DNA from 2 places in the Cryobacterium sp. TMT2-17-1 genome. Region 1 is predicted to be linked to the other one. Evidence: predicted binding sites of a transcription regulator. Region 1 holds the regulator's gene; the other holds the start of a gene.
What was found. The regulator LexA, encoded in region 1, represses DNA repair genes until DNA is damaged. The targets are predictions, from matches to a motif close to TCGAACANNTGTTCGA.

Region 1 (15,167 bases):
TTCCGACAGGCTTTGAGCGACGAGTTCGGCGAAGGCTACGGCCGCGTCCTCACTCGAGATCTCATCCTGACCCCGTTTGGATGCACCGCCGACCAGGCTCTGGCCGGCGGTGCTTCGGCGCGCGACGTCTGGCTTGCCCTCTGCGCCGAGACGGATGTCCCGAAGGCCCGTTGGTACGGCGCGGGACTCCCCGCCGCCCGCAGCTAGTTTTCGCTCGACACGCCCCGGATTCCGTGGAATTCTCGAATGCGTGTTCGCATTTTGATATACTCCTCCACAGCAGGAGTCGAAGACGGCTTATCCACTGCCGCTCCCCGTTCCCGGCTCTGTCGGACGTGCCGCGTACAGTCGGTTTGTGTCAGCGACAGAGAGCACATGCCTTGTTGAAAGCGGGTGTCGGGGTCGTCCCGGTAGCCAAACGCGACAGCCTATAGGCGCCGGAATGCACGACCGAAGGAGATCACTCATGGCATCATCAGCAGATCGCGAAAAAGCCCTCGACACCGCTCTTGCAGCAATCGACCGCCAGTTCGGCAAGGGTTCGATCATGCGTTTGGGCAGCGACGAGCGCGCCCCCGTCGAGACGATCTCCACGGGGTCGATCGCGCTGGACGTGGCCCTCGGCATAGGTGGCCTGCCCCGAGGTCGCATCGTGGAGATCTACGGTCCGGAATCGTCGGGAAAGACCACGCTCACCCTGCACGCCATCGCGAACGCGCAGAAGAACGGCGGCATCGCCGCCTTCATCGACGCCGAGCACGCTCTGGACCCTGAGTACGCCCGCAAGCTCGGAGTCGACATCGACGCGCTCCTCGTCTCCCAGCCCGATACGGGTGAGCAGGCGCTGGAAATTGCCGACATGCTCGTGCGAAGCGGGTCCATTGACCTGATCGTGATCGACTCCGTCGCCGCGCTGGTTCCCCGCGCCGAGATCGAGGGTGAGATGGGTGACTCGCACGTGGGCCTGCAGGCCCGTCTGATGTCCCAGGCCCTGCGCAAGCTCACCGGTGGCCTCAGTCAGACCAATACCACCATGATCTTCATCAACCAGTTGCGCGAGAAGATCGGGGTCTTCTTCGGCAGCCCCGAGACCACCGCCGGTGGCAAGGCGCTCAAGTTCTACGCGTCGGTGCGCCTCGACATCCGCCGTATCGAGACCCTGAAAGACGGCACCGAGGCCGTCGGTAACCGCACGCGGGTCAAGGTCGTCAAGAACAAGATGGCACCGCCCTTCAAGCAGGCGGAATTCGACATCATCTACGGCATCGGCATCTCCCGGGAAGGCAGCCTGATCGACTTCGGTGTCGAGCACGGCATCGTCAAGAAGTCCGGAGCCTGGTACACGTACGACGGCGACCAGCTGGGCCAGGGCAAGGAGAACTCGCGCAACTTCCTGCTGCGTGAAGCGGATATGGCCAACGAGATCGAGAACAAGATCCTCTTCAAGCTCGGGATCAGCCCCGAGGGTGCGGCCGCCAAGAAGGCGCAGGCCGCAATCGACGCCGCAGCCGCCCTGGTCGCCGCAGCCGCAGCCAAGGAGGCCGCAGCCGCCAAGGCGGAGTCCCTCCAGGCCAAGCTCGCCGCCCGCAAGGGGGCGTAGCGCATGGTCTACTTCGAGCCGGCCGACGAGGTCGCGTCGCTGAGTGCGGCACGTCGCAAGAGCGCGGCCCGCGGCGCCGCCGCGACCCGGCCGACCGAGCTCGAGGCGGCGCCGATCGCCGACGAACAACTGGCGCCGGTCACGTATCTCGGCGACGGTGGTCCGGCGGCGTCGAGCGGCCCCGCAGTCGACAGCGGGGCCGGTGGCGTCGAGCGGCCCCGCAGTCGACAGCGGGGCCGGTGGCGGTGCCGGTGTCGGTGCTGGTGTCGGTGCTGGTGTCGGTGCCGACGACGGGGACGACGCCCCCGAGGGTGTGGCGTCCCGGGCCGCCGCCGATCGCGAGCACGCCGAGGGGGTGCTGCGCCAGCGGCTGCGCGGCCGGTCCCTGTCGGCGGCCGAGGCCCGCGCAGTTCTTGGCGGTACGGAGGTCGCTGAGCACGAGATCGAAGAGATCATCGAGCGCTTCATCGAGTTGTCGTACATCGATGAGGGCCGCCTCGCCGATCAGATCGTGCACAGCCACCACGAGCGCAAAGGCCTGGGGCGCTCCGGTGTGCAGGCGGAGATGCGCCGCCGTGGGCTCGATCAGGACCTCATCCTGGAAAAGCTCGACGAAATGCCCGACGACGAGACGGAACGGGCCATCGAAATAGCCGTCAAGCGGGTTGGGCAGCTCGGGCGGCTCGACGACCAGACCATCGACCGTCGACTCAACGCGTTCCTGATGCGCAAGGGCTATTCCTCGTCCATCGTGCGCGTGGCGGTGAAGGCCGCCCTTGCCTCCCGCGGTGGTTCGCCATCGCGGGTGCGGTTCCAGTAGGGAGCGGGTCGGGGCAACCCGGCCCGGTTTCGGAGGTGCCACGCGTAAGCTGGTACCCACTATGACCAGCAGCACCGCTACGCCCCCATTCTCCAGCGCCGAGACGCTGGACCCGCAGCAGTCGGCCCTGCGCACCGCGGCCCTGCGCGCCTCGGCCCTGCGCACCGCGGCCTTGAGCGCGCCGACTCTGATTGCTCCAAGCCAGGCGGCGCACGATGCTGAGGGCCGGGCCCGCACCTACGAGGTGCGCACCTTCGGCTGTCAGATGAACGTGCATGACTCCGAACGGCTCAGCGGGTCGCTCGAAGCGGCCGGCTACGTGACGGCCGGCGGGGAGGAAGCCGACATCGTCGTGCTCAACACCTGTGCCGTCCGCGAGAACGCCGACAACAAGCTCTACGGCAACCTGGGGCAGCTGGCCTCGGTCAAGCGCCGCCACGACGGCATGCAGATCGCCGTCGGCGGCTGCCTGGCCCAGAAAGACAAGGACGTCATCCTCAAGAAGGCACCCTGGGTCGACGTCGTCTTCGGGACGCACAACATGGGGTCGCTGCCGAGCATGCTCGAGCGTGCACGGCACAACGGCGAGGCCCAGCTCGAAATCCTCGACTCCCTCGAGACCTTCCCCTCGACCCTGCCCACGAAGCGCGATTCGAGCTACAGCGGCTGGGTCTCCATCTCCGTCGGCTGCAACAACACCTGCACGTTCTGCATCGTGCCCGCGCTGCGCGGTAAGGAGAAGGACCGCCGTCCCGGCGAGATCCTCGCCGAAATCCAGGCCCTCGTCGACGACGGGGCGATCGAGGTCACCCTGCTCGGCCAAAACGTCAACTCCTACGGGGTTGAGTTCGGCGACCGTCTCGCCTTCGGCAAGCTGCTGCGCGCGGCCGGCAAGATCGAGGGGCTGGAACGCATCCGTTTCACCAGCCCGCACCCGGCTGCCTTTACCGACGACGTGATCGACGCCATGGCCGAGACGCCGTCGGTCATGCCGCAGTTGCACATGCCGTTGCAGTCCGGCTCGGACCGTATCCTCAAGGCCATGCGCCGCTCCTACCGGTCGGCGCGGTTCCTCGGCATCCTCGACCGCGTGCGCGCGCAGATGCCGCACGCGGCCATCAGCACGGACGTCATCGTCGGCTTCCCCGGCGAGACCGAGGAGGACTTCCAGGAGACCCTGCGGGTCGTGGAGCTGGCCCGGTTCGCCACCGCCTTCACCTTCCAGTACTCCATCCGGCCCGGGACCCCCGCCGCGACGCTGCCCAACCAGGTCCCCAAGGAGATCGTGCAGGATCGTTACGAGCGCCTCGCCGCCCTGCAGGAGCGGATTTCCTGGGAGGAGAACCAGGCTGTGGTCGGTCGCGAGGTCGAACTGCTCGTCGCCAACGGCGAGGGCCGCAAGGACGCCGACACCCGTCGACTCAGCGGTCGCGCCATTGACAGCCGGCTCGTGCACTTCGACGTGCCGGAAGGCTCGGAACTGCCCCGTCCGGGCGACCTCGTGACCGTCACGGTCACCCAGGCGGCCCCCTTCCACCTGATCGCCGACTCCGTCGACGGGGCTCCGCTGCGCATCCGGCGCACCATCGCCGGCGACGCCTGGGACCGCCTCGAAGCCGAGTACTGCGGCGTGCCCAGTCACGGCGGAGCAGCAGGCGGGTCTGGCTCGGTCTCCCTCGGCCTGCCGACCCTGCGCCTACCCGACCGGGCCGTGGGCTCGCCCGCGGTGGCCAGTTCCAGCACCACGCCGATCTACGACGTCACCGACGGGGAGCGCTAGGCAGGTGCCCGGCCCGAACCCGGTGACCGGCGCCCACCCGACGCTGATCGTTGTCGTCGGACCCACCGGCACCGGCAAGTCCGACCTCTCGCTCGACCTCGCCGAACGCCTGGCCGAGGCCGGTCGGGGGGCGGAGATCGTCAACGCCGACGCCATGCAGCTGTACCGCGGCATGGACATCGGCACCGCCAAGCTCACCGTGCTGGAGCGCCGCGGCGTCCCGCACCACCTGCTCGACGTGCTGTCGGTCACCGACGAGGCCACCGTCGCCCGCTACCAGACGGAGGCCCGCGCCGCGATCACCGACATCGTGGCGCGCGGCAGCGTGCCCATCCTGGTCGGCGGCTCCGGGCTCTACGTGTCCGCCGTGGTCTACGACTTCCAGTTCCCCGGCACGGATGCCGTGCTGCGCGCCCGACTCGAAGCCGACCTGATCGAGCAGGGGCCTGGTGCCCTGTACACCCGGTTGAAGGCCGTGGACCCGGTCGCCGCCGCCCGCATCGGCGCCGGCAACGGTCGGCGCCTCGTGCGCGCCCTCGAGGTCGTGGAGCTGACCGGGGGGCCGCACACCGCCGCCCTGCCCGACGAGCCGGTCTACTGGATGCCCGCGGTCACAGTGGGCCTCCGCGCCCAGCGCGCGGAGCTCACCCCCCGCCTCGACGCCCGGGTGGAGGGTATGTGGGCCCGCGGGCTCGTCGAGGAGGTGCGCGGGCTGATCCCGAGCGGACTCGAAACCGGTGTCACGGCCAGCCGGGCCATCGGCTACGCCCAGGCCCTTGGGCAGCTGACGGGCAGCCTCAGCCGGGCGGAGGCTATCCAGGAGACGCAGCAGCTCACCCGCCGGTACGCGAGACGGCAGGTGAGCTGGTTCAAGCGTTCCCCGCACACCCATTGGATCGACTTCGACGCGCCGGATCGGGTTGACCGGGCGCTGACCCGCCTGGCCGACCCGGAGCAGCCGGCCGAGCACTGGGCGGCCGACCCGGCCTCCTAAACTGGACGGCATGGGTATTGATCTGAACTTCACCAAGGGCCACGGCACCGGGAACGACTTCGTGCTTTTCTCTGATCCCGACGGGCAGATCGACCTTACCCCGAGCCAGATCCGGGCCATCTGCGACCGCCGATTCGGCATCGGTGCCGACGGCATCATCCGCGCGGTGCGCTCCACGAGCCTGGCCGCCGGTGCGATCGCCCTCGCCGAGGACGACGCGGCCGAATGGTTCATGGACTACTGGAACGCCGACGGCACGGTGTCCGAGATGTGCGGCAACGGCATCCGCGTCTACACCCGCTTCCTGGTAGAGCAGGGCCTGACCTCGCTCGACCGCGGCGACACGCTCTGCATCGGCACCCGCGGGGGAGTGCGCGACGTGCAGCGCGGCGCAACCGGCTACCAGGTCGACCTCGGCCGGTGGCGCCTCGACGGTATCGAACCGCTCGTTCGGGCGAAGGACCTGCCCGTGGCCCGCCCCGGTCTCGGCATCAACGTGGGCAACCCGCACGTGGTCGTGGCACTGGCCGACGACGACGAGCTCGCAGGCGTCGACCTCACCTTCGTGCCGCAGCTCGACCCTGACCCGGCGGCCGGGGCGAACATCGAGTTCGTGCTTCCGGGCGATCCGCTCGTCGTGAACGGTGTCGGCCGCATCCGGATGCGCGTGCACGAGCGCGGCAGCGGCGAAACACTCTCCTGCGGAACGGGGGCGGCCGCGGCGGCCCTCGCCACCCGGCACTGGGCAGGCGCGGGTGCCCCGAACCAGTGGCAGGTCGAGGTCACCGGCGGCACGCTCGGCGTGCGCATGTTTCCGACCGAGGACGGCGAGCACGTCTCACTGTCGGGTCCGGCGGAACTCGTGTTCGACGGGGTCTTCCGCCTCGGCTGAGAACTAGCTCGGGGCGATGGGCCGCGACGCGGTCTAGTCCTGGCGTTTCACCCGCAGGACCCGGAAGCCCTTGCTGATGGAGTGCCGTGAGGTGCTGAATTCGGCGGGCAGGTCGCCGTCGAGCCAGCGCTGCAGGGAGTCGGAGCCGAGGTTGCGCTGCACGACGAGCCAGGCATCCGAACCCGGCTCCAGGCGCGGCAGCCAGGTACGCAGCATGGTGTGCAGTTCGGTTTTGCCGACCCGGATCGGGGGATTCGACCAGATGGTGCGGAACGCCACGTGGGCGGGCATCTGATCGGGCCGCACTGCGGTGATGTTGGTGAGGCCGAGCTCCTCCGCGTTCAGCCGCACCAGGTCGAGCGCCCGCTCGTTGACGTCGACGGCCCAGATCGTGGCGCGGGGTGAGGCGAGGGCCAAGTGCAGGCTGATCGGACCCCAGCCGCAGCCCAGGTCGAGGAAATCGCCGCCGGGCGGCGGGGTCGGCGCGCTGTTCAAGAGCACCTGGGTGCCGGTGTCGATGTGCTCCGGGCTGAAGACCGAATTGGCTGTGGTCAGCTCGCGCTCTTGGCCTCCCAATCGAACGGTCACCTGGCGGAGTTTCAGGGTGCTGTCGGGTGCCGGGGTGAAGTAGTGGTCGGAAGGCATAGAGGGAACTTACCGTGCATCGAGGAAGTATTGTTAAAGGAATGACTGAGTCACATCTGCCCGACGACACCGACGACGTGGTCGCCCGCGTTCTCGCCAGCGCTGATAGCAAGGCTGCCGGCTATTCGCTGTTCCGCAGCGGCTCCGCGCAGGCTCTGCAGGCCGAATCCGGCCCGTCGCACGACGACGAGGGTCACGACGGCGTGCAGCAGGACCGCGAGGACCGCAACGCGCTGCGCCGCGTGCCCAGCCTCTCCACCGAACTCGAGGACGTCACCGAGGTCGAGTACCGCCAGCTCCGGCTGGAGAACGTCGTTCTGATCGGCCTGTACACGCACGGGACCGTCGCGGACGCCGAGAACTCCATGCGCGAACTCGCCGCGCTGGCCGAGACCGCCGGCGCCACCGTTCTCGACGGCCTCATGCAGCGCCGAGCGAAGCCCGACGCCAGCACCTACCTCGGCAAGGGCAAGGCCGAAGAGGTGGCCGGCATCGTCAAGGCGATGGGCGCCGACACCGTCATCGCCGACACCGAGCTGGCGCCCAGCCAGCGGCGCGCCCTCGAGGACGTCGTCAAGGTGAAGGTCATCGACCGCACCGCCGTGATCCTCGACATCTTCAGTCAGCACGCCAAGAGCCGCGAGGGGAAGGCCCAGGTCGAACTCGCCCAGCTCGAATACCTGCTTCCCCGCCTGCGCGGCTGGGGGGACTCGATGTCCCGCCAGGCCGGAGGCCAGGTGGGCGGCGCCGGTGCGGGCATGGGTTCGCGCGGCCCCGGCGAGACCAAGATCGAGCTGGACCGCCGGCGCATCCACACCCGGATGTCCCGCCTCCGCAAGCAGATCCTCGAGATGAAACCCGCTCGCGAGGCCAAGCGGGCCAACCGCAAGCGCAACGCCGTGCCATCCGTCGCCATCGTCGGTTACACCAACGCCGGCAAGTCGAGCCTGCTCAACCGCATCACCCGGGCCGGCGTGCTCGTCGATAACTCCCTGTTCGCCACCCTGGACGCCACGGTGCGCAAGTCGACGACGGCCGACGGGCTGCTCTACACGCTGACGGACACCGTCGGGTTCGTGCGGAACCTGCCCCATCAGCTGGTGGAGGCGTTCCGGTCCACCCTCGAGGAGGTCGCCGACGCCAACGTCATCGTGCACGTCGTCGACGGCTCGCATCCTGACCCGGCGAGCCAGCTTGCCACAGTGCGCGAGGTCATCGCCGAGGTCGGCGCCCGGGAGATCCCGGAGGTCGTCGTCTTCAACAAGAGCGACCTGATCAGCGATGATGACGGGCTCGTGCTGCGCGGACTCTGGCCGAAGGGCATTTTCGTCTCGGCCCGCACCGGCGAGGGCATCGAGGAACTGCTCGCGACCATCTCGGACCTGCTGCCGCGGCCGTCGATCAGGCTCGAGTTGCTCATCCCCTACGAGCGGGGCGACCTGATCGCGGTGCTGCACGATCAGGGCACGGTGCTGTCCACCGAGTACGCCGAGACCGGCACCCGGGTTACGGCTCTGGTGACTGATGAGATTCGGGCGCTGTTCGAGCCGTTCGCCGTGCCGCCGGCCGTCACCGGCTGACCCGCCGGCTTCGCTCCGCGTACCTCGGCAGGCCTTCGCCTGCCGATGTCCGCACTCCTCCGGCCTGTCTGAGCCGCTCCGGCGCCAGCTGATGACATATTCGGTCACAGACCTGCCGGGCACCGGGCGTGCTTGTTAGAGTCTTCTCAATCGTTGCCGCCGGTCTCCTGACCGGCGGCATGGAGCGACAGCCGAGCCCGGCACCCGCCCGCGAACGCCCGCCTGGCTTGCCGGGCGGTCCGCGGTCGCCCGGCCCCCGGTGACTGACACTGGCAACTGTCGAATGAGGAGCAATGCCCCACACCTCGGATCCTGCATGCCGGAAAATCCCGTTCTCATTCGAGTTGTATCCGCCCACATCGGATGCTGCCACCTCCGTGCTGCACGCCACTATCGAGCGGCTGGCCGCGGCCGGCCCGGAATTCATCTCGGTCACCTACGGTGCGAACGGCTCCTCCCGGCGCTCCTCCCTGGACGTGCTCACCCACATCCTGCGCACCACCACCGTGGACCCGCTGGCCCACCTCACCTGCGTGGGCTCGTCCAACGCGGAATCGAGCCAGCTGATCCGGGAGTTTCTGGACGCCGGGGTGCGGAGCTTCCTGGCCCTGCGTGGCGACCCGCCGGAAGGCATTCGGGAGGGTGAGGCCTTCCTCGGCGACCTGGGCAGCGCCGCGGAACTGGTGCAGCTGATCCACCGGGTGCAGGCCGAGCGGGTGCCGTACCGCGAGGCCGTGATCCCGGGACTCCCTGCCGCCCGCACGATCAAGCGGGAACGGGAGAAGGTACGCATCGCCGTGGCCGCCTTCCCGAACGGCCACCCGCGCTCCCGGTCGGCCACCCAGGACATCGACGCGCTCCTGGCCAAGCAGGCCGCCGGCGCCAACCTGGCGATCACGCAACTCTTCTTTCACGCCGACCACTACCTCAGCTTCATCCTGCGAGCCCGTGCCGCCGGGGTCGAATTCCCGATCCTGCCCGGGATCATGCCGGTCACGAGCCCGGCCCGCCTGCGCCGCATCCTCGAGTTGTCCGGCGAGGAACTGCCGTCCGAGCTGGCGATCGCGCTCGAGGTGGAGCCGACGAAGGAAGGCCAGCGTGAGATCGGCATCCGTCAGGCCACCGAACTGGCCCGGCAACTCATCGCCGGCGGTGCCCCCGGGCTGCACCTCTACGCCTTCAACCAGCACGAGACCGTGCTCGCCGTGCTCGACGGCTGCGGTCTGCTCACCCCCACCCTGCCTGCTTCCGCACTGCCTGCCCCTCACCCCGTCAAGGAGAACTCATGACCCACACTTCCGCCTTTCCCGCCTTTCCCGCCGGCACCATCCTGGGCTACCCGCGCATCGGGCCGCGCCGCCAACTGAAGAAGGCCGTCGAAGCGTTCTGGGCCGGATCGGTCAGCGCCGACGAGCTCGAAGCGACCGCGGCCGCCCTGCGCCAGAGCACCAGGAAGCGCCTCGTGCAGCTGGGACTCGGCCGGGACGACTCGTCCATCCCGGAATCCTTCTCCTACTACGACCAGATGTTGGATGCCCTGAGCACGGTGGGCGCCGTCCCCGCCCGGTTCGCGCATCTGCGGGGCGCGGACGGCCACCTCGACCTGGCCGGCTACTTCACCCTCGCCCGCGGCGAAGGGGAGAATCCGCCGCTGGAGATGACCAAATGGTTCGACACCAACTACCACTACCTGGTGCCGGAGATCGGCCCCGAGACCGAGTTCACCCTCGCCGGCACCCGCCTGGTGCGCGAGTTCGAGGAGGCGAAGGCGGCCGGATTCCTGACCCGGCCCGTCATCGTCGGCCCGGTCACCTTCCTGCTGCTGAGCAAGCCCAGCGACGAGGCCCCGGCCGGATTCAGTCCGCTTGACCGCCTCGACGACCTTGTGCCGGTCTACGCCGCCCTCCTGCAGCGGCTGCGCGCCGCTGGAGCCGAATGGGTGCAGCTCGACGAGCCTGCCCTGGTCAGCGAGAGCATCGACATCCCGAGAACGGATGCCCTCGCCGGCCTCCGCTTCGCCTACAACACCCTCGGCGCCCTCGCCGAGCGTCCCGCCCTGTTTGTCGCCGCGCCGTACGGCAGCCTCGACGACGCCCTACCCGTTCTTGCCATCACCCCGGTGGAAGCCATCGGGCTTGACCTCGTGCGGGGAAGCGTGCCGGCGGAGACCCCCGGACTCGACACGACCACTCTCGTGGCCGGCGTCATTGACGGCCACAATATCTGGCGCGGCGACCTGGCCGCCGCCTTCGACACGGCGGCCGGCCTGGTCCGCCTCTCGCCGCGGATCTCGGTTTCCACCTCTACCTCGCTGCTGCACGTTCCCCACGACGTCGACGACGAATCGGCGCTGGACGACGACCTGAAGACCTGGCTGGCCTTTGCGGATCAGAAGGTCGCGCAGGTTGCCACACTCGCCCGCGGCCTCAGTCTGGGTCGCCGTGCCATCGAGATCGACCTCTCTGCGGCCTCCGCGGCCCTCGACGCGCGGGGGGTGGCTCCCGGAGTCCACGATGGCGCCGTTCGGGTGCGCGCCGACGCGCTCGCTCCGGGCGACTTCACCCGGGGCGCCTACGCAGCCCGAGTGGCAGCCCAGGAGATGGCCCTCGGGCTGCCGTTCCTGCCGACGACCACGATCGGATCCTTCCCGCAGACCGGGGACATCCGTCGGGCCAGGGCGCAGCTGGTACGGGGGGTGCTGAGCACCGCGGACTACCGGGACCTGATGCGCGCCGAAATCCGTCGGGTCGTCTCGCTGCAGGAAGACATCGGCCTCGACGTGATCGTGCACGGGGAGCCGGAACGCAACGACATGGTGCAGTACTTCGCCGAGAACCTGGACGGCTTCGCGGTCACCGAGAACGGCTGGGTGCAGTCCTATGGCAGCCGGTGCGTGCGCCCGTCGATCCTCTGGGGTGACGTGTCCCGGCCGCGGCCCATCACGGTCGAGTGGTCGGCGTTCACGCAGGGGCTGACGCCCAAGCCCGTCAAGGGGATGCTCACCGGTCCGGTCACGATCCTCGCGTGGTCGTTCGTGCGCGACGACCAGCCGCTGGGCGAGACGGCCAGGCAGGTGGCCCTGGCCCTCCGGGACGAGATCGCCGACCTGGAGTCGGCCGGCATTCAGATCGTCCAGGTCGACGAGCCCGCGCTGCGGGAGCTGCTGCCGTTGAAGCAGAAGGACCAGGCGGAATACCTCGACTGGTCGGTGGGGTCCTTCCGCCTGGCGACGGCCGGTGCGGCCGCGGCCACCCAGATCCACACCCACCTCTGCTACTCGGAGTTCGGGGTGGTCATCGACGCGATCCGCAACCTGGACGCCGATGTGACCAGCATCGAGGCGGCACGCTCTCGCATGGAGGTGGTGGGCGATATCCGGTCCCAGGGCTTCGACCACGGTATCGGCCCGGGAGTGTGGGACATCCACTCGCCGCGTGTGCCGAGCGTGTCCGAACTCACCGACCTGCTCGAGCGCGCCGCGGCGGCCATCCCGGCCACCCGGCTCTGGGTGAACCCCGACTGCGGCCTCAAAACCCGCGGCTACACCGAAACTGTCCAGTCCCTACACAACATGCTCGCCGCCACCCGCATCCTCCGCGCCCGCCTGACCTCCTCCGTCTCCGCCTGACCCCGCCTCCACCCACACAAAAGCCGGGCACGACACCAAGAACAGTGTTCGTGCCCGGCCCACAAGACCCGGCTCACAAGACCCGACCGAAATAACCATGGTGACTCAACACGCGCGCGTCTCCACGACGCTGGTCGGAACCGTCGAGACCAAGAGTCGGCCTGAAATGCTGATGTGCTTGAGTGCTGATGCCCTAAACCGACCGCAGCACTGCCACAACCTTCCCCAGAATCTCGGCGTGATCGCCGACGATGGGTTCGAAGTTGGTGTTGCGGGGCAGTAGCCAGGTGTGCCCGTCGCGCTGGCGGAAGACCTTGACGGTTGCCTCGTTGTCGAGCATGGCTGCAACGATTTCACCGTTTTCGGCGGTCTTCTGCTGCCGCACGACGACCCAGTCGCCGTCCATTATGGCGGCGTCGATCATCGATTCGCCCGACACCTTGAGCATGAACAGATCGCCCTTGCCCACCAGCTGGCGGGGTAGCGGGAAAATCTCGTCGATCTGCTGTTCGGCGGTGATCGGGATGCCGGCGGCGATGCGACCGACGAGCGGAACCATGGCGGCGTCGCCGACCTGCACTCCGGTGTGGAAACTTTCCGAGGCTCCGGCCGTCGTGTCTTCGGGCGACTGCGGAATCTCGATGAGCACCTCCAGTGCTCGGGGACGGTTCGGGTCTCGGCGGAGGTAACCGCTCAGTTCCAGCTGGTTGAGCTGGTGGGTGACGCTCGACAGTGACGACAGGCCGACGGCGTCGCCGATCTCGCGCATGCTCGGCGGATAGCCGCGTTGGCTGACCGAGCGCTGGATGACGTCGAGGATGGCGAGCTGCTTCTCGCTGAGGCTCTTGCGCCGTCTGGTGCCGCCCTTGTCGCGGGGACCGCTGGTGTTCTGTGCCACGTTCGTCGCTCCTCGTTTTGATTGATGCGCTGGCAGCAAGCAGCGAATGCCGCCGATTCACGCGAATGTCGGGGGTGCCTGATTGAGTGTCAATCAACAATCGAAACTGTATCCGCGTTGAGCTCATTAGACAAACATGTATTCGAGTGGGTCGGAACAAATATTTCAGAAACTACCGAATAAAGCTTGATTGTTCGAATAATCGAATATACATTCGGAACATAAGTTCGCATCCGGCTCTCCCGGCCGAGAGTCGGATGCGTCTTCTCACAGGAGGTATCACATGAGCACTGCACTTGAACGAGGCGCCCCCATCGCGACCGGACGCACCCGGCTCCGACTCACCCGGCGCGGTCGCGTCGTTTTCACGTCCCTGGCTGCCTTTCCGCTCGTGGCCGTGGCCCTGGCCGTCGCCCTCAACGGAGGCATCGCCGCCGCCGAGAACTCGACCGTCGCTCACGTGGCCTCGGCCTTCGACTACGTCACCATCAAGTCGGGGCAGTCGCTCTGGCAACTTGCCGAGACAATCGCGCCCACGTCAGATCCGCGCGAGGTGATCGCCGAGATTGTGAGCCTCAATCAGCTGCCGTCCGACAGCGTGCAGCCCGGTCAGCGGCTGGCGCTTCCGAACGACCTGTGAACTACCCGCGGCGAGCCCCCGCCGGTCTCACCCCGGTAATATTGGGGGAGTGACCAGTCTCAACGATCTGCCCCTTCGCGATAATCTGCGCGGACTCACTCCCTATGGGGCGCCGCAGTTGCACGTGCCGGTGGCTCTCAACGTGAACGAGAACACCCACGGCATCCCGGCTGAGGTGGCGCAGGACATCGTGGCGGCGTTGGCCGTGGCGGTCACAACCGTGAACCGATACCCCGATCGGGAGTTCACCGAGCTGCGGGATTCCCTCGCCCGTTATCTCGGTCACGGCCTCACCCGAAAGAACATCTGGGCCGCCAACGGTTCCAACGAGGTTCTTCAGCAGGTGCTGCAGGCCTTCGGCGGCCCGGGTCGGTCCGTGCTCGGCTTCGCGCCGACCTACTCCATGTACCCTCTGCTGGCCTCCGGCACCGGCACCCGCTGGATCGCGGGCGGTCGTGACGCAAAGTTCGAACTCTCCCCGGCCACGGCGCTCGAGTGGGTCGACCGGGTTGCCCCTGACCTCGTCTTCCTCTGCTCGCCGAACAACCCCACCGGCACGCCCCTGTCCCTGGAAACGATCGCGGCCGTCTACGATGCGAGCGACGGCATCGTTGTCGTCGACGAGGCGTACGCCGAGTTCGGGACGGATGACGCGCCAACGGCCCTGAGCCTGCTTCCCGGCCGGGAGCGCCTGCTGGTGTCCCGCACCATGAGCAAGGCGTTCGCCTTCGCCGGTGTGCGCGTCGGCTATCTGGCCGCCGATCCCGCCGTGACGGATGCCCTCCGCCTGGTTCGTCTGCCCTACCACCTGTCCGCGCTCACCCAGGCTGCCGCGGTCGCCGCGCTCGTCCACACGCCCGCGATGCTTGCCATGGTCGACGACATCCGCGGGCAGCGGGACCGCATCGTGAGCGAACTGGCCCGGCTTGGCTACACTCCGCTGCGCAGTGCGAGCAACTTCGTGCTGTTCGGCGGCGTTGAGGACCCTCGGGCCACCTTCGAGGCGCTGCTGGCGGAAGGCATCCTTGTGCGCGACGTCGGCATCCCGGGCCACCTGCGGGTCAGCGCCGGCACCGAGGCCGAGACCACGGCGTTCCTCGACGCCCTCGAGGCGCTTGGGCGGCCGTGAACGGCGCGGGCCAATAAACTAGTCGTATGAGCTTCTCTTTCGCGACCACCTCGCCCCGTTTCGCCCACCTGCAGCGCGAGACCAGCGAGTCGAGCATCGACCTGTCGCTCAATCTCGACGGCACCGGTGAGTCGGACATCCAGACGTCGGTCCCGTTCTTCGATCACCTGCTCACGGCCTTCGCGAAACACTCGTTGACCGACCTCACCGTGCGCGCCCGCGGCGATATCGAGATCGATGTGCACCACACGGTCGAGGACGTCGGCATCTTGCTCGGCCAGGCGATCAAGCAGGCTCTCGGGGACAAATCCGGCATCTCCCGCTACGGTGACGCCGTCGTGCCGCTCGACGAGGCCCTCGTACAGGCCGTCGTCGACATTTCCGGGCGCCCCTACCTCGTGCACCAGGGCGAGCCGGCCGGTTTCGAGTTCCACCTGATCGGCGGCCACTTCACCGGCTCCATGGTGCGCCACGTGTTTGAGGCTATCGCCTTCAACGGCGGCCTCACGGTGCACGTCACCGTGCAGGGCGGCCGCGACCCGCACCACATCGCCGAAGCCG
Region 2 (15,167 bases), on a different contig from region 1:
GAAGGGTCGTAAGACCAGCAGCAAGCCTAACACGGGGGTATTTGCGTCGCAGAAGCAGCGATTTCGACGGTTTCGGGTAGCGGGGAGAACCGGCCCTACCGCAGGCCGCGAGACAGCCGCCGCGGAGCATCCGTGCCGGGTCGCGTTCGACGACCCGGAACGGACTCAGGCCTTGAGCGCCGCGATCTGCGCGGACTTCTCGGTCGCGGCGGCCGTTTCGGCGGCGCTGGGCGCACCGTGGTGGGCGATCATCGTGGTCTCGTCGAACGGCTCGTGACGGTCGAGCACCCGGTCGACCTGGGCACGATCGATCTCCTTGGTCCAGGATCCGATCAGCACGGTGGCGACGGCGTTGCCGGTAAAGTTCGTGAGCGCGCGGGCCTCGGACATGAAGCGGTCGATGCCCACGATGAAGCCGACTCCTTCAAGCAGCTGCGGGGCGTGGGCCTGCAAGCCGGCGGCCAGGGTCGCGATCCCGGCACCGGACACTCCGGCGGCACCCTTGGAGGCGATGATCATGAAGGCGAGGAGCCCGATCTGCTCGCCCAGGGCGAGCGGCTGACCCATGGCCGTGGCGATGAAGAGCGACGCCATGGTCAGGTAGATCGCGGTGCCGTCGAGGTTGAACGAGTATCCGGTGGGAACCGTGACGCCCACGACCGGCTTGGAGACGCCGAGGTGCTCCATCTTGGCGATCAGGCGCGGCAGCGCCGCCTCGGAAGAGGAAGTCGAGAAGATCAGCAGGTACTCTCGGCCGAGATAACGCATCAGCTTGAAGATGCTGATGCCGGTGACGATCTTGAGCAACCCGCCGAGGATGACGACGATGAAGAGCACACAGGTCAGGTAGAAGGCGCCCATCAGGGTGAAGAGGCTGATAACGGCCTGGAAGCCGGTGGCACCGACGACGGCGGCGATCGCACCGAAGGCGCCGATCGGCGCGAGCCACATGACCATGATCAGGATGCGAAAGACCAGGGCCTGCACGTGCGCGATGCCCTCGAGGATCGGCTTGCCGGCGGCTCCCATCTTCTGCAGCGCGAAGCCGGCGATGAGGGCCACCAGCAGGGTCTGCAGGATGTTGCCGGCGGTCAGTGCGGAGAACAGTGTGGTCGGGATGATGCCGAGGAAGAAGTCCGATTCGGCGGCTTCCGGCGGCACGAAGGTGGTCGCGGTGAGATCGAGCCCTGAGCCGGGCTTGATCACGTTGCCCACGACGAGGCCGATCGCCAGGGCGAAGGTGGACATGGTCAGGAAGTAGCCGAGCGCCAGTCCGCCGATCTTGCCGACCGTGGCGGCCTTCGCGATGGACCCGATGCCGAGGATGATCGTGCAGAAGATGATCGGCGAGATCATCATCTTGATCAGGGCGATGAAGATGTCCCCGAGCGGTTTGAGCGAGACGGCGAATCCGCCTGTGCCGCCGAAGAGCAGGCCGACGATGACGCCGAGGATCACCGCGACGATGACCGCCATGTACAGGTAGTGGGACTTGTCAAACTTCTTCGCGGGCTGTGCAGCGCGAGCGCGAGGCAGTGATGCCATAAAAGACTCCTTTGTCTAGTAACTAGGCTGGGGTGAAGCGCTGGTGCGCCCGGACCATCCGTGGTGTGTTTCAGACTGGACGACCGAGGCGCCCGCGTCACTGTTGCGGTCATATTGGTCACGGTCGCGCAAATGGAAGAAGGATGCGATGGGGCAAGGCTGGAGCATTGCGCGCCGCCTGTTCCTGGCGAACGCCCTGGTCATCATGGCGATAACCGTGTTCGCGGGCACCGCGGCCTTCGTGGACGCCCGCGACCGTGGTTTCGTCGCCGCCGAGGAACGGATGCTGTCCGTCGCCAGCGCCATCGCCGACAACCCGCTCGTACTGGATGCCAGCCGCTCGGCCGATCCCAGCGCGGTGCTCCAGCCGTACGCCGAGCGGGTCACCGCCGACGCCACCCTCGACTTCATCACGATCATGGCGCCCGACCGCACCCGCTGGACCCACCCGACCGAGTTGGAGATCGGCCGCCCCTACATCGGTACCGTCACGCCCGCCCTGGCCGGGGAACCGTTCACCGAGGTGACCACGGGCACGCTCGGACCCTCGGTGCGGGCCGTCGTTCCGATCACCGACGAGCAGGGAGCCGTTCAGGGCCTGGTGGCTGCGGGGGTGAAGACGAGCAACCTCTCCATCGCGCTGAGCGCGCGGCTGCCGGCCGTGCTGGGGGTGGCCCTGATGCTGCTAGCCACGGGCACCCTCGCCGCCTGGCTGCTCGGTCGCTATCTGAGCCGGGTCACGCTCGGCTGGGGACCGGAGCAGCTCGCCCAGCTCTTCGTCTACTACGACTCGGTGCTGCATTCGGTGCGGGAGGGTCTCGTGCTCGTCACTCTCACGGGCGAGGTCGTGCTCTACAACGATCAGGCTGCCCGGCTGCTGGGCCTGCCGCCACGCTCACCGACTGAGGGCCGAGCATCCTCCGCCGCCACGCAGAGCCTTGACCGTCTCGACCTTCCCCCGGCGCTCGCCGAGCTACTGAAGAGCGGCCGCCCCGCCACCGACGAGATCCACGTCACCGACACGCGCGTGCTGGTCGTCAGCCAACTGCCGGCACTGAAACCGGGCAGCGGCCGCACCAAACCCGCGCCGATGGGCTGGGTTGCGACCATCCGCGACCACACCGACCTGCAATCGATGGGCAGCGAGCTCCGGTCGATGCGCACCCTCTCGGATGCCCTGCACGCCCAGACCCATGAGCACGCCAACCGGCTTCACACCATCGTGTCCCTGATGGAACTCGGGCGCGGCGCCGAGGCCCTCGATTTCGCCACCAAAGACCTGGAGCTCAGCCAGCAACTCACCGATGACATGCTCGACTCGGTGGACGAACCGGTGCTCAGCGCCCTGCTGATGGGCAAGTTCGCCCAAGCCAGCGAGCTGGGCGTGCTGCTCACGGTTGAGGCGGCCGGAACCCTCGCCGATTCCGGCCTGACGGCGCAGGACCTGGTCACGGTCGTGGGCAACCTGGTCGATAACGCACTCGACGCGGCCGCCGGCGGCGAGGCACCCCGCCGGGTGCACCTCTCGGTCGGCTCCACGCCCTCGTCGGTGGCGATCGAGGTGGCCGACACCGGGCCCGGCGTCGACCCGGACGCCGTGACCGACATCCTCCGCCGCGGTTACAGTACCAAGGAGCCCGGCAGTTTCGGCCGCGGCCTCGGACTGGCGTTGGTGCGGCAGACGGTCAACCGGCTCGGCGGCAGCCTCAGCATCACCCGCCGCGAGGGGGCCGTGTTCACGGTCACCCTCCCCCGGCAGCCGGAGGAGCCCACTGCGGGCATCGAACCCGACCTCGCGGCGACGATGGGCGGATCGCATGACTGACCGGGACATCCGGGTGCTCGTCGTCGAAGACGAAGCCATTGCGGCCGAGGCGCACGCCGCCTACCTCGGGCGTTTGACCGGTTTCGTGCACGCGGGCACCGTCGGCGACGGCCATTCCGCCCTGCGCGCCCTGGCAACGGCCGTCACCGCCGGGCAGCCCATCGATCTGGTGCTGATGGATATGACCCTGCCCGACCTGCACGGCCTCGACGTGAGCCGACGGATGCGCGCGGCCGGCCTGACCACGGACATCATCGCCATCACGGCGGTGCGCGAACTGCACATCGTGCGCGGCGCCGTGGCGGCCGGCATTGTTCAATACCTGATCAAGCCGTTCACCTATTCGACCTTCGCGCAGAAGCTGGTGCAGTATCGGGACTTTCGGCTTCAGCTGGGCGGCCTGTCCGCGATGACCAGCCAGACCGACGTGGACCTGGCGTTCGCGAGCCTGCGCACGCCCACCGAGCTGCCGCGGCCGAAGGGTCTGTCCGAGGGCACCCTGGGCGCGGTGATCGAGTTCCTGAAGCTGCAGACCGTTCCGGTCTCCTCCAGCGAGGTGATGGAGCAGCTCGGCATTTCTCGGGTGACCGCCCGGCGCTACCTTGAGCATCTGGCCGACACCGGCTCACTCGAGCGGTCGCCGCGCTACGGCACGCCGGGGCGGCCAGAGAACGAATACGTCTGGAAGCGGCTGTAGCGCGCACGTGCAGTCACGGCCGCGCGGTGAGCACTCCTGGCGTGGCTCTCTCAGCGGCCGGCGCGCTCCGCCAGGCCGTGCACGCAGGCGGCCTGGCCGGCGTGCTGCAGGTCGTCGGAGAGCACGCTGACCAGGCGCACCGCGAGTGTGACCGGCGGGGTCCAGCGGGTGTCGACGACCCGGGAGAAATCTGCCGTGGTGAGAGTGGGCAGCCAGGCGATGGTGCGGGCGTGCACCGCGTCGAGATAGCCGGCCAGAACGGATGCGCCGGCGCGCACCTGCCCAACCTCCTCGACGGTTTGGCCGTAGCCGGTGGCCGCCCGCGCGAAGGGAAACGCGAACCTGTCGGCCCAGCCGGCGCTGTCCCAGAGCTGGTCCTCGTTCATCAGCTCGGCCAGGTGGTCATCCTGCACCCGGGTCAGGTGCCAGATCAACCACGCGATGCTGTTCGCCTCCGGGTCGGGCCGAAAGGTCAGCAGCTCTTCGTCGGCATCCACGAGCACGACATGCACGATGCTCCGGACACGTGCGTAGGCCTCGGCGATCAGGTAGCTCGACAGCATCGGTTCTCCTTACGCCGAGTGCCTCGTCAGTGCCTCGGTTGGTGGCCCCGATGTGTCCCGCGTCGGAGCCAGAGTAGCCCCGGCTTGCTACCTGGCGGTGGTCGAGCCTGTCGAGGCCCACCGCCCAGCAGCTGGATTACGGTTGCGCCCGTTTGCTCGGGAGTGCGATCAGGGTTTGTTCGGGGTCGACTCCGACCGGCGGCCGGAGCCAGTAGTCGTTACCGGTGCGGATGATGCTCCAGTGCTGATTATGCAACAGCAGGTGGTGCGGGTGGCAGAGCAGTACCCCGTCGGCGGGGTCGGTATAGCCGTTGTCTTTCACCCATTCGTTAATGTGGTGGGCCTCGCTCCAGGCTGGTGATTTGTCGCAGTCGACCCAGCGGCATCCGCCGTCGCGAACGCCCATTGCGGCCCGCTGGGCTTCGGTGAAGAGGCGTTCGTCGCGGCCGACGTTGATGATGTCGCCGGATTCACTGAACTGGATGCCGCGGGTTCCGGTGTCGCAGAGGAGCCGGTCGATGGTGTCCTGCGAGATCGGGACCGGGTTTCCCTCGATCTGCCCTGCCTGACCCGCCTGACCCGTTTCGAGGGCCGTTCCGGCCACGATCACTCAAACCGACGGGCGGCGGCCACCGAACACCCGCCCCTGGTCGGCCTCACCGGCGATCTTCAGCAGCTGCACGAAGGCATCCGCGGCGATCTGATCCGTGCTGCGCGAGTCATCCTGCAGGCGTTTCGCCCACGCCGCCTTCTCCTTGTCGACGAAACGCACGCCTCCGCGGCGAGGGTCGGTGACCGAATCGAAGACGGAGAGCACGAATTCGCCGTCTTCGGGAGCGAAGAGCCCATTCAGGCGCACCTTGCCGTTTCCCAGCCGGTACACCTTCAGGAACCGGTCGTCGTAGGCCTGCTTCTCCCGAGCGGCAATGCCGGCTTCGTCGAGGCGGTCGCGCATTCGTCTCGCGAGTTTGAAGACGTGGTCCGCGTTCAGAGTTGAGGCCATCATCGAGCCGACCGCGACGAGCTTGAACGCGTCGTTCTTCGTCGAGCCGGTCACCTTCTGGATCAACGCCTGAGGCGAGAGGAACCCCTGCTGCGCGGCCAGACCGGAGTGGCCCGGTTCCAGCCGCGAACGCCGGGCGATGGTCGCCGCCATCCGCGCCGAACGGGTGTCGAGGAGGCGGCGAGCGGCCGCGATCGGCCTCTGACCGGCCAGCACCTCAGCATCGGCGAGGGCCTTATTTTCGGCGAAAACGGAACCGAGGAGGGCGACGGCATCCGTTGCCTGCCTGAGGTCATCCGCGGTGGTTGTCATGTTTCGAAACTAGCAAACATGACATACAGAGTTGAGAGTCTGTCACTTATCTATGGAAGTTTCTAGAAGTCATGTTCGAGGCCTGCGCGGCCACTCCACCCTCTTCCGGTCGGCTAGCCCTCCAGCGACCTGATCAGACGAGCCGGCACGCCACCATGGACGGTGTTGGGCTCGACGTCCTTGGTCACTACACTGCCGGCAGCCACGATTGCCCCGTTGCCGATCGTGACACCGGGCAGGATTGTGGCGAAAGCACCGATCCACGCGCCGTCGCCGACATGGATCGGCTTGGTTACCAGTGGGCCGACTCGGAACTCGCTGGGTCCGATCTCATGCGTACTTGTGACGAAGCGGACGCCCTGGGCCACAGCCGCGCGCCCGATGACCACACGCTCATTGCCGTCGAAGTAGCAGCCCTCATTCACGAACGCGCCGGGTTTTAGAACGACCATTCTGGAGCCAAAGGTGACCCCCTTCAGCACTCTGGAACTTCTGACGTTCATTCCGGCGAGGTGGAGCAGCCGAGACCGATGCGCTCCATTGACGATCAGCGGTGTAGCCAGGAGCCAATTAACGATGATGTCGTGCCAAATTCGCACCGCGTGGGGTCTGTCTTTGGTGGCTCGTGCAGCTCTGATTTTTTCCGCCTGACGATGAAGGTGCTGTTGACTGGATATCAGGCTACCGGGTACAGAAAAGGCCAAGCCTCGTTTGGAACGAGCCTGGCCTTTTTCTGATGGTGCACCCCCCCGGACTTGAACCGGGAACCCACTGATTAAGAGTCAGTTGCTCTGCCAATTGAGCTAGAGGTGCGTGTTTCTCTACTCTCCGACCCAGGGTGACCCGAACCGACTCTAGATACTAACAGCACGATTACCTTCGGCGCCAATCGCGGTACAAACCGGAGAGTCGCGCCAAAATTACTAGTCTTGGTCTGTGACCCAGCCCCAGAAGTACTCCCTCGATGACGACCTCCAGCTCGCGACCGAGCTCGCCGATCTGGCCGACGCGATCTCGCGCGACCGGTTCACCGCGATGGACCTCGTCGTGACGACCAAACCCGACCGCACCCCGGTGACGGATGCCGACCAGGCCGTGGAGCGCGCGATCCGGACCGCCCTGGCCGAGCGGCGCCCGGCCGACGGCATCCTCGGTGAGGAATTCGGCACCGAGGGCACCAGCGTGCGGCAATGGATCATCGATCCGATCGACGGCACAGCCGGTTTCCTGCGCGGCATCCCGATCTGGGGCACTCTGATCGCCCTCGCCGTCGATGGCGATCCGGTGGTGGGGATGGCGAGCTCCCCAGCCCTCGGCAAGCGTTGGTGGGCGCGCACCGGCGGCGGCGCCTGGATGACCGACGAGCGCACGCCGGGCGCCGACCCCGTGCGCCTGGCCGTGTCCGGCGTGGCCAAGCTCGCCGACGCCTCGCTCAGCTACAACAGCATCCAGCAGTGGGACCAGACCGGGCACCTCGACGAGCTGATCACACTGTCCCGCCAGGTCTGGCGCACCCGCGCCTACGGCGACATGTGGTCGTACATGCTCCTCGCCGAGGGTCTGCTCGACATCGTCGCGGAATACGACCTGCAGCCCTACGATCTCGCGGCCCTGGCCCCGATCGTGCAGGAGGCCGGTGGCCGGTTCTCCTCCGCCGACGGCCGGCCCGGCCCCTGGCACGGCAGCGCTCTGGCCACCAACAGCCTGCTGCACGAGCCGGCTCTGCGGGCCCTCGGCTCAGCGACCACCACCACGGATGCACCCGCGTCCCCGAGCGCGCCGACCCGCTAACCGATGATCCCGCCGCGCACGCACCCCGGAACCCTGACCCTGCTGATCGCTGCGGCCAGCGTCCTGACCGCCAGCCTCACCGGCTGCAGCGTGATCGGCGACATGCTGCCGACGCCGGTCCGCAACGTGGCTGCCGTGCCGGCATCCGCTCTCGGAGAGGTCACCGCTGTGGCCGACCTTCTCGTCGGAGACTGCCTACGTGAGGTTTCGGAGGGACTGGACGTGAACGCATCGATCGTTCCGCGGGTTTCATGCGACGAGAGCCACGAGTTCGAGGTATTCGCCCGGTTCCCGGTGCCGGGCGACGCCTTCCCCGGCGACAACGCCGTGACCGCAGTGGCGGAAACCGGCTGCGGTTCCCTGTTCGAGGACTTCGTGCTGCTCGAGTACCGGGCATCGAGTCTGGATTTCGCCTACCTCACCCCCACGGCGCAGAGCTGGGCCGACGCCGACGTCCTGGCCAGCCCGAACGGCCCGGGCAGCCGCGACGTCTCGTGCCTGATCACCGACCCGGCCGGCGCCGTGACCGGCACCCTGGCCGGCGCATCGCGCTGACCCGCGGCCATACTGTTGACCCATGAGGATCAATGCCTTCTCGGATGTCTCCCTGCGAGCGCTCATGTTCCTGGCGACGCTCCCCGACGGCGAGCTTCAGACCTCGCGGGTCATCGCCGAGGCGGTGGCCACCCCGTACAGCCATGTCAGCAAGGCCGTCATGCGACTCCGCGAGCTGGGACTCGTGGAGTCACTGCGCGGCCGTACCGGCGGAGTGAGGATCAGCCCGGTCGGGCGAACGGCCACCGTGGGCTGGCTGCTGCGCCAACTCGACACCCGCGACGATGTCGCCGACTGTGAGACGCCCCACGGTGACTGTCCGCTCAGTGGCGGCTGTGGACTCCGCGGGGGGCTCCGACGAGCACGGGAGGCGTTCTACGCCGAACTCGACGACCTTGTGATCGCGGCTCTCCCCCATATCGGCTTCCCCGCTCCCGTTGTCCTCACGCTGGCACCCCCGCCGCCGCGCCGCGCCGATCGGGGGTAATGGGATACAACCCGATATTAAGCATTTGAAATGATACTTTTGGGTACGTCCCTCAATTGCTTGGAGTTTGCATGCTATCCACCCAGTCACTGCCCCTCATCAAAGCGACTCTGCCCCTGGTGGGCGAGCGCATGCCCGAGATCGCGAAGAACTTTTACGGCCGGATGCTGACCGCTCACCCCGACCTCTTCGACGGCCTCTTCAGCCGCTCCAACCAGAAAAACGGCTCGCAGCAGCAGGCCCTGGCCGGAAGTATCGCCGTCTTCGCGACCTACCTGGTGCAGAACCCCGACACCACGCCGGAGGCCATGCTCTCCCGCATCGCCCACAAGCACATCTCCCTCTCCATTGCGCCCGAGCAGTACGACATCGTCTACAAGTACCTCTTCGAGGCCATCGCCGAAGAACTCAGCGACGTCATCACGGCCGAGATCGCCGGCGCCTGGACCGAGGTCTACTGGCTGATGGCCCACGCCCTGATCAAGATGGAGAAGGGCCTTTACGCCGGTCTCGCCAGCGACAAGCCGCTCGCCCCCTGGGTCGTCGTGAAGAAGGAAGCGGCCGGCACCGACGCCGTCACATTCACCCTGGAGCCGGCCGACGACACTCCCGTGACGCCTGCCCTGCCGGGCCAGTACGTCAGCGTCACGGCCACCATGCCCGACGGCATCCGCCAGGTGCGCCAGTACTCGCTGTCGGCCGGCACGGCCACGACCCGCGTCTTCACCACCAAGCTCGACGCAGACGGCGAGGTCTCCCCCGTGCTGCACCGTGATGTGCAGGTCGGCGACACGCTCATCCTCTCCGTGCCGTGCGGCGACATCACCCTAGATCAGGGCACCGGCCCGCTGATCCTGGCCTCGGCCGGAATCGGCTGCACGCCCAGCGCATCGATCCTGCGCTCCCTGGTGGACACCGGCTCGAAGCGCGAGGTGCTCGTGCTGCATGCCGAGAGCAACCTCGAACGCTGGGCGCTGCGCGACCAGATGAGCGAAGACATCGCACTGCTGGAAGCAGCAGAGCTCGAACTCTGGCTGGAGATCCCGAGCGAGGGCCACCACGAGGGCTTCATGTCCCTTGAGAACGTGTCGATCCCGACGGATGCCTCGGTGTACCTGTGCGGTCCGCTCCCGTTCATGCGCAGCCTGCGCTCACAGGCGCTGGAGTCCGGTGTGCCGGCCGACCGCATCCACTACGAGATCTTCGGCCCTGACCTCTGGCTTGCCGGCGTCTGATCCGCGCGGAATTTCAGCGCAGCCTCAGTGCTCGTCGCCCCATTCGGTGCCCTCGAGGTCGCCGCGCAATGTGCCGGTGACCTCGTCGACCGCCTCGCCCACGGTGCCCGCGAACCGCTCCGGTGGGAACCGTCGACTGAGACCGTAGTCGCGCAGGTGGTCCTTCACCGGACCCTTCATCTCGGCGAAGATCAGCGTGATCCCGCGTGAGGCGAGGAAATCGTCGAGTTCCAGAAGTTCTTCCACGGCGGTCGTGTCGATCTCTGTGATCGGCTCGGCCGCCAGGATGACCGTGTGCACGTCACTCCCTGCCTCGGTGACGACGCGACGCACGAAGTCGTCGAAAATGCCGCCGTTGGCGAAGAACAGCGGCGCGTCGAAGCGCACGATGACGATGCCGGGCAACCGCTCGCCCTCCGGATGACGGGACAGGTCGTGGTACCCGCGCAGCCCACGGATGCGCCCGAGCTCAGCCCGGTAGGGTCGCCAGGCGTGGCTCACGAATGCCCCGAGGGACAGCACGATCGCCACGCCGATGCCCTCGATCACGCCCACGACCACGACACCGAGGAACGACGCGATGGACAGCGCGGCATCCACTTTGTTCATCCGCACGAGGGCGAGGAACCCCTTCACGTCGATCAGACCGGCGGCCGCGACGATCACGACGGCAGCGATGGTCGCCGAGGGCAGGTAGCCGGTGAGTCCGGGCGCCAGCAGCATGAACACCACGATGAGTGCGGCGCCGACCACGCCCGTGAGCTGGGTTCGTGCGCCCGCGCTCTCGGCAACGGGGGTGCGCGAGGACGACGCCGAAATGGGGAAGCCGCCGAGCAGACCGCCCGCGATGTTCGAGGCGCCGATCGCCGCCATCTCCTGACTCCCGTCGACACTCTCGCCGCGGCGCGCGGCGAACGTGCGCGACAGCACGGCCGTATCGGCGAAGGCGATCAGGGCGACGCCGAGGGCGGGAAGGGCGAGCGCGGCGACATCCGCCCAGACCAGACCGCCGAGCGCCGGAGCGGGCAGTCCCTGCGGCATCGCCCCGACGACGGGTATGGTGCTGTGAAGCCCGAGTACGGCAGTCAGCAGTGTCGCCAGCACGACGGCCACTAGCACGCCGGGGATCCGAGATCTGCCCCAGGACAGACCCACGATGATGAGCAGCGACCCGAGTCCGAAGAGCAACGCGGTGAGGTTGACTTCGCCCCCGGCGATACCGGCCCCGATTGCGATCACGTCGGCAATCGGCGGACCCGAGTCGATCGAAAATCCCAGCAGCGCCGGCAGTTGGGAAATGATCACCAGGAGTCCGAGGGCATTCAGGTAGCCGACCCGGATGGGCTTGGAGAGCAGGTCGGTCACGAATCCGAGGCGGAGCAGTCCGCCCAGCAGGAGGATCAGGCCGACCATGATCGCGAGAAGTCCCGCCAGGGCCACCGCTCGGTCATCGTCGCCGAGGGCAAGCGGCAGGATCACGGCCGCGATGATCGGCGCCAGGGCCGAGTCGGGGCCGAGCACCAGCACGCGAGAGGGGCCGAACAAGGCATATGCCGCCAACGGAATGATCGTGGCGTACAGGCCGGTCTCTGGCGGCAGGCCGGCCACCTCGGCGTAGCCGATGCCCACCGGGATCAGCAAGGCGGTGAGCACAAGCCCCGCTCTCAGGTCAGGGAGCAGCCAGGCGCGCCGGTAGGTGAGCGCGGTATCGACACCCGGCACCCACTTCTTCACCCACGCAGCCGCCATACCGTTCCTCCCGGCCCTATCTTGGTGCATCCGGGCGGTCCGGCCTAGAGGGCCTATAAGTCGGTGTAGCCGAGATCGGGAGCCGGGAGAAAGCGGGCGACGGATGAGGGGGCGCCCGACAGCGCGAGGATCACCAGTTCGTTCTCCCCCGCAGTGAGCACCGGACCGGGCACGTACAGGGTAACCTGCGGCCCGCGATCCCAGAATCGGCCGAGGTTGAACCCGTTCAGCCAGGCCTGGCCCTTGCCCCAGCCGACGACGCTGAGAAAGAGGTCCACCCCGGGCTCGGCGACGAAACGCCCGCGGGCGAAGGCCGGGCCCGCCAGCGACCCACCGGGCATACCCCTCCGGAACAGGGAGGCGCCAAGTCCGGTCACGGCGTCGAGGCGCAGCGGGACCACCTGCCACGCCGGCTCCTCCGTGTCGAGGAGGGCCGGGCCGATCAGACCCTTGGCCTCGCCGATCCGGGGGCCGTAGTTGACCCTGCCCTGATCTTCGACGAGCACGTCGAGTCGCCCGGCAGCGTCACCGTCACCCACGCTCGGCAGGGTGAGCGAGCGGTCGTGGTTGTCGCGCTGGAGCACACCCACCGGCACACCGTCGAGAAACACCTGGGCGCGGTCGCGCACCTCAGCGAACGAGAGCACGCGGGCGGCACCCGGTGCCACCCGCGTGCGGTAGAGGGCGAACCCGGAATACTGGCCCACGGCATCCATGGTCGGCAACCCGGCGCCAGCAGCGGCAGGAACGACAGCCTCGACCCCCGCTGCAGCCTCGTCGGCCGGCACGCCCAGAACTTCGAGGGCATCCCACAGGCTGACCGACTCCCAGAGGGACACCTCGAAGGCCGGGGCCGCCCGCACCCGGTCCGGCAGCTCGTCCGGCACGCTCGTATATCGGGCGAGCACCTCCCGGAAGGCGTGGTACTTCTCGGTGGTCTGGCCGCTCTCCGACAGGGGCGCGTCGTAGTCATAGGACGTGATCGTGGGCTGGAACACGCCCTTGTCATTGGCGCCGTTCGTGAATCCGAAATTGGTGCCGCCGTGGAACATGTACAGATTGACGGATGCCCCAGTAGCCAGCAACTCGTCGAGCTCTCGCGCCGACTCTGCGGCCGAGGTGGTGTGGTGGTGTGCACCCCAGTGGTCGAACCATCCGTTCCAGAACTCCGCGCACATCAGCGGCCCGGTCGGCTGATGCCGCCGGAGGGTGGCCAGGCGTTCGCGGCTGCGTGCGCCGAACGACCCGGTCTTGTGCAGTTCGGGCAGGCTGCCGTCCTGCAGCATCTGGTCCGTCGGCTGGTCGATCGTGGTCAGTGGCACGGTGATGCCGTGGGCCCGGTTGAGCTCGACGAGCGCCGTGAGGTAGTCCTGATCGCGCCCGTAGGCACCGTACTCGTTCTCGATCTGCACCAGGATCACCGCTCCGCGGCGATCGATCTGCCGCTCGGCCACGATCGGCAGCACCTGCTCGAAGTACTCGGCGACGGCCGCCAGATACTGCGGCTCATTCCGGCGCACGCCCACTGTGGCGTTCTGGAACAGCCAGGCCGGCAATCCGCCGTTGTCCCATTCCGCACAGATAAACGGGCCGGGGCGCACGATCGCGTACAAACCCTCCGCAGCGACGAGGTCGAGAAAATGCGCCAGGTCGAGCGGCCCGTCGGTGCGGAACTCCCCGCGCACGGGTGCGTGCGCGTTCCAGGGCACGTAGGTCTCGATCGTGTTCAGGCCCATCAGCCGGGCCTTGTGGATGCGGTCGGCCCAGTGGTCGGGGTGCACCCGGAAGTAGTGGATGGCCCCGGCCAGCACTCGGAACGGCTGCCCATCGAGCAGGAAGTCCCGTTCCCCGATCGCGAAGCGGCCGGTCACGCGGTGCCGGCCGTCGTTGCCGCCACTGCCACTGCCGGCACAGCCTCCCGGGATCGGCGCAGCACGGCCACCCCGAACCGGGGCAGGTCCAGTTCGCCGTCGGTGAGCGTGGCCGGGCCGAGGTCGATGCCGATGAGTCCCGAGCCCGTGACGCCCGCCACCCGCACGACCTCCTCGCTGTGGTTGATGTAGAAGAGGTAGTCGTGGGTGTCGGACTGCCGGGCGGCGAGCTGCACCGATCCGTGCACGGCGGCAGGCAGCGGCGAGACGATCCCGGCCTGTGCGGCGAACCTTCCGACGAGGGTGGCCAGCGCCACGGTGTCGGGCACGGTGGCGACGAAGCAGGCCCGGCCGGCGCCGACAACCCGGCCCGTCACGGCGGGTACCCCGGGGTACGGACCGCCGACGAATCGGGCGAGCACCTCGACATCCGGCTGCACCGTGACGTCATGGGTGATCAGGATGCCTGTGCCTCCGTCGGGAAGGCTGGCGACGCCGGTCGGGCTGGTTCCCTCCAAACCCACGGTCTGGCCGGGAAGCAGCGGGCCGAATTCCTCCGCGCGCACGCCGAGCAGATCGCGGAAGGCGCCCGGGTATCCCCCGGGATAGACGTGGTCGTCGCGGTCGGCCAGGCCGGAGAACGCACCGACGACGAGGTGGCCCCCGGCACGGGCATAGTCACCGAGGGCGGCGGCGAGCGGCTCTGGAACGACGTAGAGCATCGGCGCAATCACGAGGTCGTAGCCGGCCAGGCCGTTCTCGGCCAGGGCGATGGCCGCGGGCACGATGTCGGCCTGCAGCCCGTTGGCCAGTGCTGCAATGTACCAGTTCATGGCCTCCACCTTGTAGCGCAGCTGGTCGGTGGGGTGCGAGTCGAGCTCGGAGGCCCACCAGGAGTCCCAGTCGAAGAGGATGCCGATGCGAGCCTGCACGGTTGTCGTGCCGGCCACCTCGGCGAGGGCGACGAGCTCGGCGCCGAAGTCCACGACCCGGCGGAACATCGTGCTGTCCTCACCCGCGTGCGGGAGCATCGCCGAGTGGAATTTCTCCGCTCCGGCGAGAGACTGGCGCCACTGGAAGAAGCAGATCGCGTCGGCGCCGTGGGCCAAGTGCGTGAGGCTGTCCCGGCGCAGCTGCCCGGGCGTCTTGGCCAGGTTCACCGGTTGCCAGTTCACAGCGCCGGTGGAGTGCTCCATCAGGAACCAGGGGTCGCGTCTGGCGATCTGCCCGGTGAGGTTGGCCGAGAACGAGAGCTCCTCGAAGGCGAGCGGGTAGGCGCCGAGGAAGTAGTGGTCGTTCGAGACAATGTCCACCTCGGTTGCCCAGTCCGCGTAGTCCATCCCCTTCACTTCGCCCATCACCATGAAGTTCGTGGTGATCGGCACGTCCGGGGTGATGCGGCGCAGGATGTCCCGCTCGGCCACCAGGTAGTCCTTCAGTGCGTCGCTGGAAAACCGGGCGAAATCGAGTTGTTGGGTGGGGTTCGGGTGGGTTCCGGCCAGGCGAGGTGGCAGGATCTGGGTCCAGGCCGAGT

Region 2: a site for LexA is predicted at 6,009-6,024, ahead of E3O47_RS06740 (DUF222 domain-containing protein). Genes of this name have one in related genera too.

Annotation. Positions count from the first base shown of each region.
Region 1 covers NZ_SOGC01000049.1:30,393-45,559, reverse strand. The annotation lists gene E3O47_RS14450 (DUF3046 domain-containing protein) at 1-207, shown strand, start outside; gene recA (recombinase RecA) at 467-1,600, shown strand; gene E3O47_RS14440 (regulatory protein RecX) at 1,803-2,420, shown strand; gene miaB (tRNA (N6-isopentenyl adenosine(37)-C2)-methylthiotransferase MiaB) at 2,482-4,200, shown strand; gene miaA (tRNA (adenosine(37)-N6)-dimethylallyltransferase MiaA) at 4,205-5,194, shown strand; gene dapF (diaminopimelate epimerase) at 5,205-6,086, shown strand; gene E3O47_RS14420 (methyltransferase) at 6,120-6,731, opposite strand; gene hflX (GTPase HflX) at 6,773-8,311, shown strand; gene E3O47_RS14410 (methylenetetrahydrofolate reductase) at 8,605-9,600, shown strand; gene metE (5-methyltetrahydropteroyltriglutamate--homocysteine S-methyltransferase) at 9,597-11,939, shown strand; gene lexA (transcriptional repressor LexA) at 12,133-12,837, opposite strand; gene E3O47_RS14395 (LysM peptidoglycan-binding domain-containing protein) at 13,121-13,477, shown strand; gene E3O47_RS14390 (histidinol-phosphate transaminase) at 13,527-14,606, shown strand; gene hisB (imidazoleglycerol-phosphate dehydratase HisB) at 14,633-15,167, shown strand, end outside.
Region 2 covers NZ_SOGC01000027.1:113,602-128,768, reverse strand. The annotation lists gene E3O47_RS06765 (cation:dicarboxylase symporter family transporter) at 166-1,545, opposite strand; gene E3O47_RS06760 (sensor histidine kinase) at 1,694-3,370, shown strand; gene E3O47_RS06755 (response regulator) at 3,363-4,067, shown strand; gene E3O47_RS06750 (DinB family protein) at 4,118-4,630, opposite strand; gene E3O47_RS06745 (hypothetical protein) at 4,767-5,234, opposite strand; gene E3O47_RS06740 (DUF222 domain-containing protein) at 5,241-5,945, opposite strand; gene E3O47_RS06735 (DapH/DapD/GlmU-related protein) at 6,059-6,397, opposite strand; tRNA gene E3O47_RS06730 (tRNA-Lys) at 6,683-6,758, opposite strand; gene E3O47_RS06725 (inositol monophosphatase family protein) at 6,882-7,736, shown strand; gene E3O47_RS06720 (septum formation family protein) at 7,740-8,291, shown strand; gene E3O47_RS06715 (Rrf2 family transcriptional regulator) at 8,314-8,778, shown strand; gene E3O47_RS06710 (globin domain-containing protein) at 8,850-10,013, shown strand; gene E3O47_RS06705 (SulP family inorganic anion transporter) at 10,038-11,762, opposite strand; gene E3O47_RS06700 (glycoside hydrolase family 35 protein) at 11,816-13,633, opposite strand; gene E3O47_RS06695 (beta-galactosidase) at 13,630-15,167, opposite strand, start outside.